Regions from separate parts of the Labrenzia sp. R5_0 genome, predicted to be linked through region 2. Evidence: predicted binding sites of a transcription regulator. Region 2 holds the regulator's gene; each other region holds the start of a gene.
The links. The regulator PhoB, encoded in region 2, activates phosphate uptake and scavenging genes when phosphate is short. The targets are predictions, from matches to a motif close to TGTCATNNANCTGTCAT.
Positions count from the first base shown of each region.

Region 1: J7447_RS11110 (UDP-2,3-diacylglucosamine diphosphatase) is a predicted target of PhoB. The motif match lies at 1,943-1,959, and genes of this name have one in related genera.
Region 3: J7447_RS22845 (esterase-like activity of phytase family protein) is a predicted target of PhoB. The motif match lies at 1,061-1,077, and genes of this name have one in related genera.

Region 1 covers NZ_JAGHRK010000002.1:491,616-495,399, forward strand. Annotated here, with positions in the region: gene J7447_RS11105 (glycosyltransferase family 1 protein) at 48-1,097, opposite strand; gene J7447_RS11110 (UDP-2,3-diacylglucosamine diphosphatase) at 1,094-1,897, opposite strand; gene J7447_RS11115 (SDR family oxidoreductase) at 2,167-2,946, shown strand; gene J7447_RS11120 (OmpP1/FadL family transporter) at 3,017-3,784, opposite strand, start outside.
Region 2 covers NZ_JAGHRK010000001.1:245,739-249,522, reverse strand. Annotated here, with positions in the region: gene J7447_RS01160 (GcrA family cell cycle regulator) at 1-521, shown strand, start outside; gene phoB (phosphate regulon transcriptional regulator PhoB) at 848-1,549, opposite strand; gene phoU (phosphate signaling complex protein PhoU) at 1,630-2,325, opposite strand; gene pstB (phosphate ABC transporter ATP-binding protein PstB) at 2,357-3,118, opposite strand; gene pstA (phosphate ABC transporter permease PstA) at 3,166-3,784, opposite strand, start outside.
Region 3 covers NZ_JAGHRK010000004.1:617,178-620,961, forward strand. Annotated here, with positions in the region: gene J7447_RS22840 (multidrug effflux MFS transporter) at 1-928, opposite strand, end outside; gene J7447_RS22845 (esterase-like activity of phytase family protein) at 1,156-3,375, shown strand; gene J7447_RS22850 (cytochrome b/b6 domain-containing protein) at 3,464-3,784, opposite strand, start outside.

The sequences.
Region 1 (3,784 bases), on a different contig from region 2:
TTCGTTTGCCGCACTGCGCAACATCATCGCACATCAGGGCAGCCGCCTTATTCGGCGGCTTTTCCCTGCGTCGAACGGGCGTTGTGTATGTCCTGGGCTTCAATGCAATTGTCCAGGAACTGACGTGCGCTGGCCGCCCAGGTGTAGTTCATGGCAATCGTGCGGCAATGTTCGCGTGGGATATCCAGCGCGGCTTCAGCCGCTTCGCGCAGATCTTCCGACAAGACACCCGCCCCCGTATCGCTGATGACGTCGAGCGGGCCCATTACCGGGAAAGCGGCAACCGGCACGCCGCAGGCCAGGGCCTCAAGCATAACGTTGCCGAAGGTGTCGGTAAGTGAGGGAAACACGAAGACATCCGCGTCGGAATAATGCCTTGCGAGATCTTCGCCCACCTTGGAACCGGTAAAATGCACCCCCGGGTACTCCCGGCGCAGACTGTCGAGCTGCGGGCCACCACCGACCACCACTTTCGATCCCGGCAGGTCGAGATCCAGAAACGCCTTGATGTTCTTTTCGATTGCGACCCGGCCGACATACATGAACACCGGGCGCGGCAGGTCGGCTGGCAGAACGGAACCCTCGTAAGGCTTGAACTGCTGCTCATCCACACCGCGCGACCAGCGCATCAGATTGGTAAAACCACGGTCACGCAGATCCTGCTCCAGCGACCGTGTTGCGACCATGCAGCCGCAGCCGGAATTGTGAAACCGGCGCAGCCAGCTGTAGGACCAAGTCAGCGGAACCGGCAGCCGGGCTGAAACATATTCTGGAAACCGGGTGTGGTAACTCGTGGTGAACGGACGCCCAGCCTTCTTGGCGACGCTTGCCGCCAGAAGCCCGAGCGGGCCTTCCGTTGCAATGTGCAGATGCTCGCAGCCGTAATCCTCGATCTTCCGACGCACAATGCCGCGATGGGTCAACGACAGGCGAATTTCCGGATAGGTCGGACACGGCAGCGTCGTGAATTCCTGAGGGGTCAGGAATTCCACCCGCACACCGATCTTCTCGAGTTCTTCGGCTGTGCGCTCCAGCGAGCGAACCACACCGTTTATCTGGGGATGCCAGGCATCCGTCACAATCAGAATGGAACTCATGCGGCGACCGGTGCTTCCTTGGCTTTCGCCGGCACGGCCTCCTCCTGGGTACGGTCCACCCATCGGATCACCTCAAATGTTCCATCGTGGTGCTCGGCAACCGCAGTGCAGCTTTCCACCCAGTCACCCGTGTTGATGTAGTGAATGCCGTTCATATCACGGTCCGCGGCGTGGTGAATATGACCACAAATGACGCCATCGACGCCCTGCCGGCGCGCCTCGTCGGACAGGGCTTCTTCGAAACGTCCGATAAAGCTGACCGCGTTCTTGACCTTCAACTTGGCCCAGGCGGACAATGACCAGTAGGTCAGACCGAGACGGCGGCGGACCACATTGAGCCAGGTGTTGACGCCGAGCGCGGTCACATAGGCCTTGTCGCCAAAGAAGGCCAGCCACTTGGCATGGCGGATCACCACGTCGAACTGGTCACCATGAATGACCAGGTAGCGTTTGCCGTTGGCAGCTTCGTGAATGATGCTGTCGGTCACTTCGACGCCGCCGAAATGCGTACCGAGGAAGCTGCGCAGAAACTCGTCGTGATTTCCCGGAATATAGATGACCCGGGCTCCCTTGCGCCCCTTGCGCAGGATCTTCTGCACCACGTCGTTGTGAAGCTGTGGCCAGTACCAGGACCGCCGCAGACGCCAGCCATCGGCAATGTCGCCGACCAGGTAGATGGTCTCGGCTTCATTGTCCTTCAGAAAGTCCAGCAGCATCTCCGCCTGACAACCGCGCGTGCCAAGATGGACGTCGGAAATAAACAAGGCCCGGTAATGCCGCGATACCTCAGCGGTAGACATAGCACTTCTCCAAATTCCCTTTGGAGCGCTATAGACGCGATTCAAGTATCACTATTATGACAAACGGCGTGACTTCCCCGGGGCTGTTTGTTTTCCAGCTTAATGATTAACACCGGCACGGATCGGGTATTGGCCTCCTTCACTTCATTCCGTTGCTTCACGAACATCTTGCCGGATGCTGACCGGCTCCATATGTCCCTGACGGCATTTGACAGCATCGGGTTTTGCCAGCCACAAAGCATGTCCAACCTGCATCAAGGAGAACGTTCATGGACCTCGGCCTCAAGGGCAAAAAGGCAATCATCTGTGCGTCAAGCCGCGGCCTCGGCAAGGGCTGCGCCGAAGCACTGGCGGAAGCAGGCTGCGACATAGTCCTGAACGGACGTAACGAAACGGTTCTGGAAGAAACCCGCACGCTGCTGCAGAACCGCTTCGGCGTGAGCGTTGCCGCCATCGCAGCGGATGTTTCCACACGGGAAGGTCAAGAAGCGCTTCTGGCGGCCTGCCCGGACCCGGACATCCTGGTCAACAACAACGGTGGCCCACCCCGGCGCGACTATTCCGAGCTGGACCGTGCAGCGCTGATGGAAGGTGTGGTGCAGAATTTCGTCACCCCCATCGAGCTGATCCAGGCGGTTGTTCCCGGCATGAAGGAGCGCGGTTTCGGCCGCATCGTCAACATCACTTCGCTTTCGGTAAAGATGCCGATCGAAGGTCTCGATCTGTCCAGCGGTGCTCGGGCGGGGCTCACGGCATTCCTGGCCGGCGTCTGCCGCCAGCTTGCCCCCCACGGCGTGACGGTCAACAACCTGCTGCCCGGCAAGATGGACACCGACCGTCTGAAAGGCGGCTTCGAGCGCGCCGCGCAGCAGTCAGGCAAAAGCATCGAGGATGTCCGGGCGGCACAGGCAGCGGAAATCCCGGCAAGACGTTTTGGTTCAGCCGAGGAGTTCGGCCAGACCTGCGCTTTCCTGTGCTCTCGCCACGCCGGTTACATCACCGGCCAGAACATCCTGATGGATGGCGGGCTCTATCCGGCGGCGTTCTAAGGGCCTGCCGAAACAAATAAGGCCGGAGTGTTTCCCCCGGCCTTGTTTGTTTTTATCAGCGGATTTCCGCTCAGTAGGTGTATCTGAGCGCGGCCGAGATGATGTTCACCTGGCTGTCGACCTTGCCTGTGTATGTACCGATATTGGAATTGTAGTCCTGGTGGTTACCCGAGATATCGATCTTGGTGTCGGCTGGTATCAGGTGTGAGTAGCCGATGTCGAAAGCGAGATTGTCCGACGGAGACCATGTCATACCGGCCGACAACCACAGCCGGTCGTTGTCCGGCAAACGCGTGGAACGAATGGCCTCGTCGATCGGCGAAAGCTCGTAGCCGACACCTGCACGCAGGGTAACCTGCTGGTTCCAGTTGTACTCGCCCCCCACCGAGAAGAACCAACCGTCGTCGTAGTTGAATTCCAGGTTTGGCAAACCCGTCGGATTGGTGGTTGCCGTGCCGCCATCACTGCTCGGATGAACTGTCTTCAGGCGGGACCAATTGGTCCATTCAACCGTACCGGCGATCTTGAAGGTATCGTTGATGCGGTGACTTGCCGACAGAGTAACGGTTTCCGGCGTGACGACTGTCGCCTCGATGCCTGCACGATTGCCCGCGAAGGAAACCGGGGTCATGCCGGCAAAAAAGCGCCCGCCCGGGTTGATGTAGGACCCGTCGAGATTGTTGGCGACCGCGGACCGGTAGCCAAGACCGATCTCGGTCCCCTCCCAAGGCCGCACAGTCAGGCCCGCGGTGACGCCAATGCCGTAGCCTTCCCCCTTGAACTCGGTCGTCGCCGCAGAGGTGGAGAACGGATAGGCCGATTTCAGCCGGACTTGCAG
Region 2 (3,784 bases):
AACGAGTTGAGCTTCTCAAAAAGCTTTGGGGCGACGGCTTGAGCGCAAGCCAGATCGCAGGCGAACTGGGTGGTGTTACCCGTAACGCCGTGATCGGCAAGGTGCACCGCCTTGGCCTGTCCGGCCGCGCCAAGTCCACCTCTTCAAGCGCCAAGCCGCGCCGGCCGCGCACCGCAGCTCCTGCAACGGGGGCAGCGCCGAAGAAACCGACGACGTCACATCCGCAGTCGATCGGCGCAACGGCCCTGAAAGCAGACATCTCGCCGGCTCCAGTGGTGGCTGCCAAGCCGCGCGTAGAGCCGATTGCAGAACTTGTTCCGATCTCGCAGCGGGCTACCATCCTGACGCTGACCGAGCGGACCTGCAAATGGCCGATTGGCGACCCGGCGACCGACGACTTCTACTTCTGCGGCCGCCAATCCGATGCCGGCGTCCCCTACTGCGCTCATCACTGCAAGATCGCGTATCAGCCGGTCGCCGACCGCCGCCGCGATCGCAAGACGATGGCTCAGGCAGGCTGATAGCCTCGCACCTAACCAATTCATGAGAAAGCCCGCCGATTTGGCGGGCTTTTTTTGTTTGGGCCTTCCATTGACCAGATGCCCGACCCCGAACAGTGACCTCCCACGGCTTGTTCTTGGCACCGCTCCATGCCGTTTCCGCCCCATCAAATCAAACCTTGTTTGACCGCTCCGCCACGACAGGGACCGCAGGATCAGCCCCGACACCGACACAACTGATGGGGTGGTCGCAGAAGAGAACCTTGCTCCGCGAAAGGCACATAACCGCTGAGAAACAAAAAGCCCGCTTGAAAGCGGGCTCCTTAATTCCATTCTGCAAGTTGCCCTCAGGCAGTGGCAGAGGTGAACTGGTCATTGAAGGCGTATCCGGCACCACGGACGGTACGGATAGGATCCTTCGCCTTGCCCTTGTTCAGAGCCTTGCGCAAGCGACCGACGTGAACATCGACAGTGCGTTCGTCCACGTAGACATCGTGACCCCAGACCCCATCCAACAGTTGTTCGCGGGAGAAGACACGGCCAGGCGATGTCATCAGGAATTCCAGCAGGCGGAATTCCGTCGGCCCCAGGTGTATTTCCTTGGTGTTGCGGCGAACGCGGTGCGTTTCGCGATCCAGTTCGATATCGCCGGACCGCAACATGCTGGACACCACTTCCGGGCTTGCCCGGCGCAGGATGGCGCGCACGCGGGCCATCAATTCCGGTACCGAGAAGGGCTTGACCACGTAGTCGTCGGCACCGGTCGCCAGGCCGCGGATGCGCTCTGCTTCCTCACCGCGTGCCGTCAGCATGATGACCGGCAGGCGCTCGGTGTCCTCGCGCGCCCGCAGGCGGCGGCACAGTTCAATTCCGGACAGGCCCGGCAGCATCCAGTCGAGCAGCAACAGATCCGGCAGGCTTTCCCGCAGGCGGATTTCCGCCTCGTCACCCCGGACACAGGACTCGACCGAGTACCCTTCCGCTTCCAAATTGTATCTCAATAGAAGGCTGAGCGGTTCTTCGTCTTCAACGATGAGCACCTTCGGCATACATCTCGCTCCAATTACCGCAACCGGCGCCGAAGCGCCGGCCGTTAAGATCTTCAGCAAATCCGACGATTACCGGCGGGTCAGACCGCGCCTGTTTCGTCGACCTTTGCCCGGTCTTCCGGCAAACGCTCGCCAGTGACCATGTAGTAGACGTTCTCGGCGATGTTCGTCGCGTGATCGCCGATGCGCTCGATGTTCTTTGCGCAGAACAAGAGATGGACGCACTGGGTAATGACCCGCGGGTCTTCCATCATGTAGGTCAGGAGTTCGCGAAAGATCGACGTGTAGATCGCGTCGACCTCGGCGTCGGCTTCCTGAACCCGGCGGGCGGCTTCCGCATCCTTTCGGGCGTAGGCATCCAGCACCTGCTTGAGCTGCGAAAGAGCGAGTTCCGTCATGTGCTCCACACCGATCGCGAGCTTCTTGGACTGCAAGTCGCTGTCGATGGCGATGACGCGCTTGGCAACGTTCTTGGCAAGATCGCCAACACGCTCCAGGTCATTGGCAATGCGCGTTGCGGCAGTGATTTCACGCAGGTCCTGCCCCATCGGCTGGCGGCGGACGATCAGCTCGATCAGCTTCACTTCAAGTTCGTTGTAAAGGCTGTCCAGACGGACATCGCCCTTGATCGTCGCCTTGGCAAGCTCCAGATCCTGCGACACCAGCGCGGACACCGCATCGGCGAAAGCCTTTTCGGCAATACCACCCATTTCGGCAACCTTGCCGGCCATGGCCGTCAGTTCGTCATCGTAAGCCGAGACTGTATGTTCAGACATCCTGTGTCCCCTTCAGAAACCTAAAAAATGCTTAGCCGAAGCGGCCCGTAATATAGTCCTGCGTACGCTTGTCCTTCGGATTGGTAAAGATGTCCTCCGTCAGACCTTCCTCCACCAAAACACCCAGGTGAAAGAACGCGGTACGCTGAGACACACGGGCAGCCTGCTGCATCGAGTGGGTCACGATCACGATGGTGAAGTTTTCCCGCAGTTCGTCGATCAGCTCTTCCACCTTCGCGGTAGCGATGGGGTCGAGCGCCGAGCACGGTTCGTCCATCAGGATCACTTCCGGGCTGACGGCAATCGCACGGGCAATGCACAGACGCTGCTGCTGACCGCCCGACATGCCGGTGCCCGGCTCGTCCAGACGGTTCTTGACTTCTTCCCAAAGCCCGGCCTTCTGCAGGCTGGAGGCAACGATTTCATCAAGCTCGGACTTGTTGCGGGCCAGACCATGGATCCGCGGACCGTACGCAATGTTGTCGTAGATCGACTTGGGAAACGGGTTCGGCTTCTGGAAAACCATGCCAACCTTGGCGCGCAGCTGTACGGGATCGACCTTGGGATCGTAGATGTCTTCACCGTCGATCTTGATCGACCCTTCCACACGGCAGATGTCGATGGTGTCGTTCATGCGGTTGATCGTCCGCAGGAACGTCGACTTGCCACATCCGGAGGGACCGATGAAGGCAGTCACGGACCGCGGCTGAATCTCGATGTCCACGTCCTTGATGGCGTGGGTATCGCCATAATAGACCTGCACCTTGTTCGCGGAAATTTTGCTGTCGGTCATGGTTTTCGCCTGTTCAAAATTCGGCATCTCGTTCATCGGAGCAATCCTTACCAGCGGCGTTCAAACCTGCGGCGCAGGATGATAGCGATAATGTTCATGGTCATGAGGAAGACCAGCAGCACGATGATCCCGCCCCAAGCGCGTTCATAGAAAGCCGGGTCGGCGCGTTTCGCCCACTCGTAGATCTGGGCCGGCATGGCCGAGTTCGGAGAGAAGAAACCGGCAGCCACACCGTCCGGGAAATTGGAGGCGATGAAACCGACCATCCCGATTAGCAGCAGCGGAGCGGTTTCCCCAAGCGCCTGTGCCAGACCGATGATCGTGCCGGTTAGAATGCCAGGCATTGCCAGCGGCAGGACATGGTGGAAGATAGACTGCATCTTGGAGGCGCCAATGCCAAGGGCCGCATCGCGGATGCTCGGCGGAACGGCCTTCAAGGAGGCGCGGGTGGATATGATGATCGTGGGCAGTGTCATCAACGTCAGTACCAGACCACCCACCAGTGGTGCGGATTGCGGCAGATGCATGAACTGGATGAACACCGCCAGACCGAGAATACCGAACACGATGGACGGAACGGCGGCCAGGTTGGAGATATTCACCTCGATCAGATCGGTGAACTTGTTCTGCGGAGCGAACTCTTCCAGGTAGATGGAAGCGGCCACG
Region 3 (3,784 bases), on a different contig from region 2:
GTGCCATCAGAACCGGCAGGTCGTCGATGCCGCTCCACACAAGAATGACCAGCAGAACGTTGGCTGCCGCAAATCCGCTGACGGCCCTCAATGCCACTCTGCCCATGCCGAAGCGCTCACCAAGCGAGGCGGCAAACTGGGAAGACGCAAAGAAGCCGATCGCGTTCAGCGCGAAAACAAGGCTGAAGGCTGTCGGCGTCAACTGGTACTGGGTCATGTAGACCAGCGGCGCTGCGGCGATGAAGACGAAGAAACTCGCCAGCGAGAAGCCACCGATCAGCGTCAGACCCATGAACCTGCTGTCACGCATCAGGTAGATGGCGCTGCGCAGCATTGCTGTCGGGTCGATCTTGCCTCGGCGCTCGGCCGGTAGCGTTTCGGGCAGCAAGAAGGCCATTTGCAGCATGGCGAAAAGGGAAATAACGCCCAGGGCCACAAAGATCAGGCGCCAACTGCCGAACTGGATGATCAGGCTGCCGGCGAGCGGTGCAAGCATCGGCGAAACGCTGAAGACCAGCATCACCAGAGCCATCAGCCTGGTCGCTTTTGGTCCGGTGTGGAGGTCGCGGACCACGGCCCGCACGATGACCATCGGCGCGCCGGCACCAAGGGCCTGTACGAAACGGCCGAATGTCAGGGCTGAAACGTCGACCGCGGTCGCGCACATGACCGATCCGATGAGGAAGACGATCAGGCCCAGGAAGGCGGGCAGCTTGCGTCCAAACCGGTCTGCCAGCGGACCGTAGATCAACTGGGCTAACCCGAAAGCGATGAAATAGACCGTGAAGGTCATATGAACCGCAGCGTCGTCCGTCTGCAATGCCTGCACGATTTCCGGCATGGCGGGCAGATAGAGGTCGATGGCAAATGGACCGACAGCAGCGAGAAGCCCCAGCACAATGGCGGAGCGGACAAAACCGATCTGCATTGGAAAATCCGATGAAAAATGCGCCGGAGGCACAAATGCGGGAAAGTTTGGAAGATGGAGGTGGCGGAGATCACCGCCCAGCCTTGATATGATGTAAGTGTTCGAAATGCAAATTCAAGGCTTGCCGGGTGTTGTCATGAAAGCTTCATGCAACTGTCACCGATATTGTAATCAGGGCCACTAGCTTGCGCGCACCATCAACCCGATATTTTGTGGGAGCGAGTGCAATGGCGGACCTTCGTGGGCGCTTTTTAAAAGGTGTCAGCCTTTCAGTCCTGTTCGGCCTTGGCGCCGTGTCGGCAGCACAGGCAGAGTATTTCGAGCGTATCAACACATTCCCGGTCTACAAGACCCTGCCGGAAGGCGTGGATCAGGCCACCGAAACCGTTGCCGAAATCATCTACGCCACGAAGGACGGCCGCACGCTCGTCTTCACCGACAGCCCGGGCGAAGCCATTGTTTTCGTCAATGCGGCCAACCCGCTGAACCTGCAGCCGATGGGCCGCACCGCCCTTGGTGGTGAGCCTACTTCGGTCGCCGTCGGCGAAACATTCGCCTATGCCGGCGTCAACACGTCCGAAGACTACGTCAATGCGTCCGGCCATCTGGCCGTGATCGCTCTCGACGGTCTTGGCATCACCGCGAAGTGCGATGCCAAGGGTCAGCCGGACAGCGTTGCCATCTCTCCGGACGGCAAGTTCGTTGCGATCGCCATCGAGAACGAGCGCGACGAAGATCTGAACGACGGCGTGATCCCGCAAATGCCGGCCGGCCATCTGGCGATCTTCGATCTGGACGAAACCGGCACGCCGACCAACTGCGACGCGGTCCGCATTGTCGACCTGACGGGTCTTGCCGAAATTGCGCCGACCGATCCGGAGCCGGAGTTCGTTTCGATCAACTCCCAGAACCAGGTTGTCGTCACGCTGCAGGAAAACAACCATATCGCCGTGGTCGATCTGGCCTCCGGTGAAGTTGTCAGCCATTTCTCCGCCGGTACGGCTTCGGCTGAAAACATTCCGGTTTCCAAGGCGCGCATGAGCGATGCCTCCGGTTCGACCGAAAACGTCAAGCGTGAGCCGGATGCGGTTGCCTGGATCGACGACGAGCGTTTCGTGACCGCCAACGAAGGCGACTACGAAGGCGGTTCGCGCGGCTTCACCATCTGGAACACCAAGGGCGAGATCCTGTTCGACAGCGGCAACCAGATGGAACATCTTGGCATGGCCAACGGCCACTATCCGGCCAAGCGCGCGTCCAAGAAGGGCACCGAGCCGGAAGGTGTGACGGTTGGTGAATTCGGCGGTGAAAAGCTGATCTTCGTCAATTCCGAACGCGGCAACTTCGTCGCTGTCTACAAGGACACCGGTGCCGAGCCGGCATTCGTCCAGTTCCTGCCGACCCACGTCGGTCCGGAAGGCTCACTTGCGATCCCGAGCCGTGACCTGTTTGTGGTTGCCAACGAGGTCGACAGTGCGGAAGACAACGTTCGCGCGCAGGTCTCCCTCTACAAGTTTGGTGCGGACGCTCCGTCCTACCCGATGGTCGTGTCCGAAACCGACCCTGAAAAAGGCGCACCGATTGGCTGGGGCGCACTGTCCGCACTGGCTGCAGACCCGGAAGACGGTAACAAGCTCTACGCCGTCAGCGACAGCTTCTATGACGACGCCCGCATCTACACGCTGGACATCTCTTCCAAACCGGCAAAAATCGTTGCCTATGCAACCGTTCAGGGTGGCAAGCAGGCAAAACTGGACCTGGAAGGCATCTCCGTTGCCAAGGATGGCGGCTTCTGGCTGGCTTCCGAAGGCAATCCGGACAAGGAACTGCAGCACTTGCTGCTGAAAGTCGGCACCGACGGTCAGGTTCAGGAAGAAATCACGCTTCCGGAAGAGCTGAACGCCCAGTCCGCGCGTTTCTCCTTTGAAGGCGTTGCCGAGTTCGAAATGGACGGCAAGACGCTGGTGGCCGTCGCCGTTCAGCGTGAGTGGAAAGACGACCCGAAGGGCATGGTGAAGCTGGCCATCTACAACCCGGCCGACAAGTCCTGGGGCTTCGTTCACTATCCGCTCGACAAGCCGAAGAGCGCAGCCGGCGGCTGGGTCGGCCTGTCGGAAATCGTCTCCATGGGCGACGGCAAATTCGCCATTCTGGAGCGCGACAACAAAGGTGGTGAAGACGCAGCCATCAAGCAGATCACCACGATCTCCCTGGAAGGTGTGACCCCGGCTGCCTACGGATCTGAGCTCCCGGTGGTTCAGAAGCGCTACGCCATGGATATCCTGCCGGCTCTGGCCGAAGGCAAGGGCTGGGTTCTCGACAAGCCGGAAGGCCTGACGATCACCGCCGACGGCCGTCTGATCCTGGTCACCGACAATGACGGTGTCGACGATGCACCGGGTGAAACCCGGTTGATCGACCTCGGCCCGGCAAGCCGCCTGAACTAAGGCACTTCAGACAAAGGTCCTCCCAAGACCTGAGCGAAGGTCCGGCCGCTTTATGCAGCCGGGCCTTTACTTTTCTGCATTGCCAGTCTCATGCCGTGAAACTTAGTCTTTGCCAGTGCCACAGAGCAGCAAGACTGTGCAGTCCGATGAGTGCTGCAACCAAAAGCACCGCAGCATGGTGCAGGCCTGCCGGTGGCAATCCGGCGAAAGCCGCAAGTCCCGGCAATGTGCCACTCGCAATCTTTTCAAGGCTACCGGATATGACGATCATGCCGATACCGCTGACGAGGAGCAGAAGCGGTACGAGGCGCAAGGCGGCGTGGACGCCCTTGCCGACAGCTTGCTGCAACCCGGAATGAACGGCGAACACCGGCTGAGGGGCACCCTTTGCCAGCCAAAAGATTGTGCG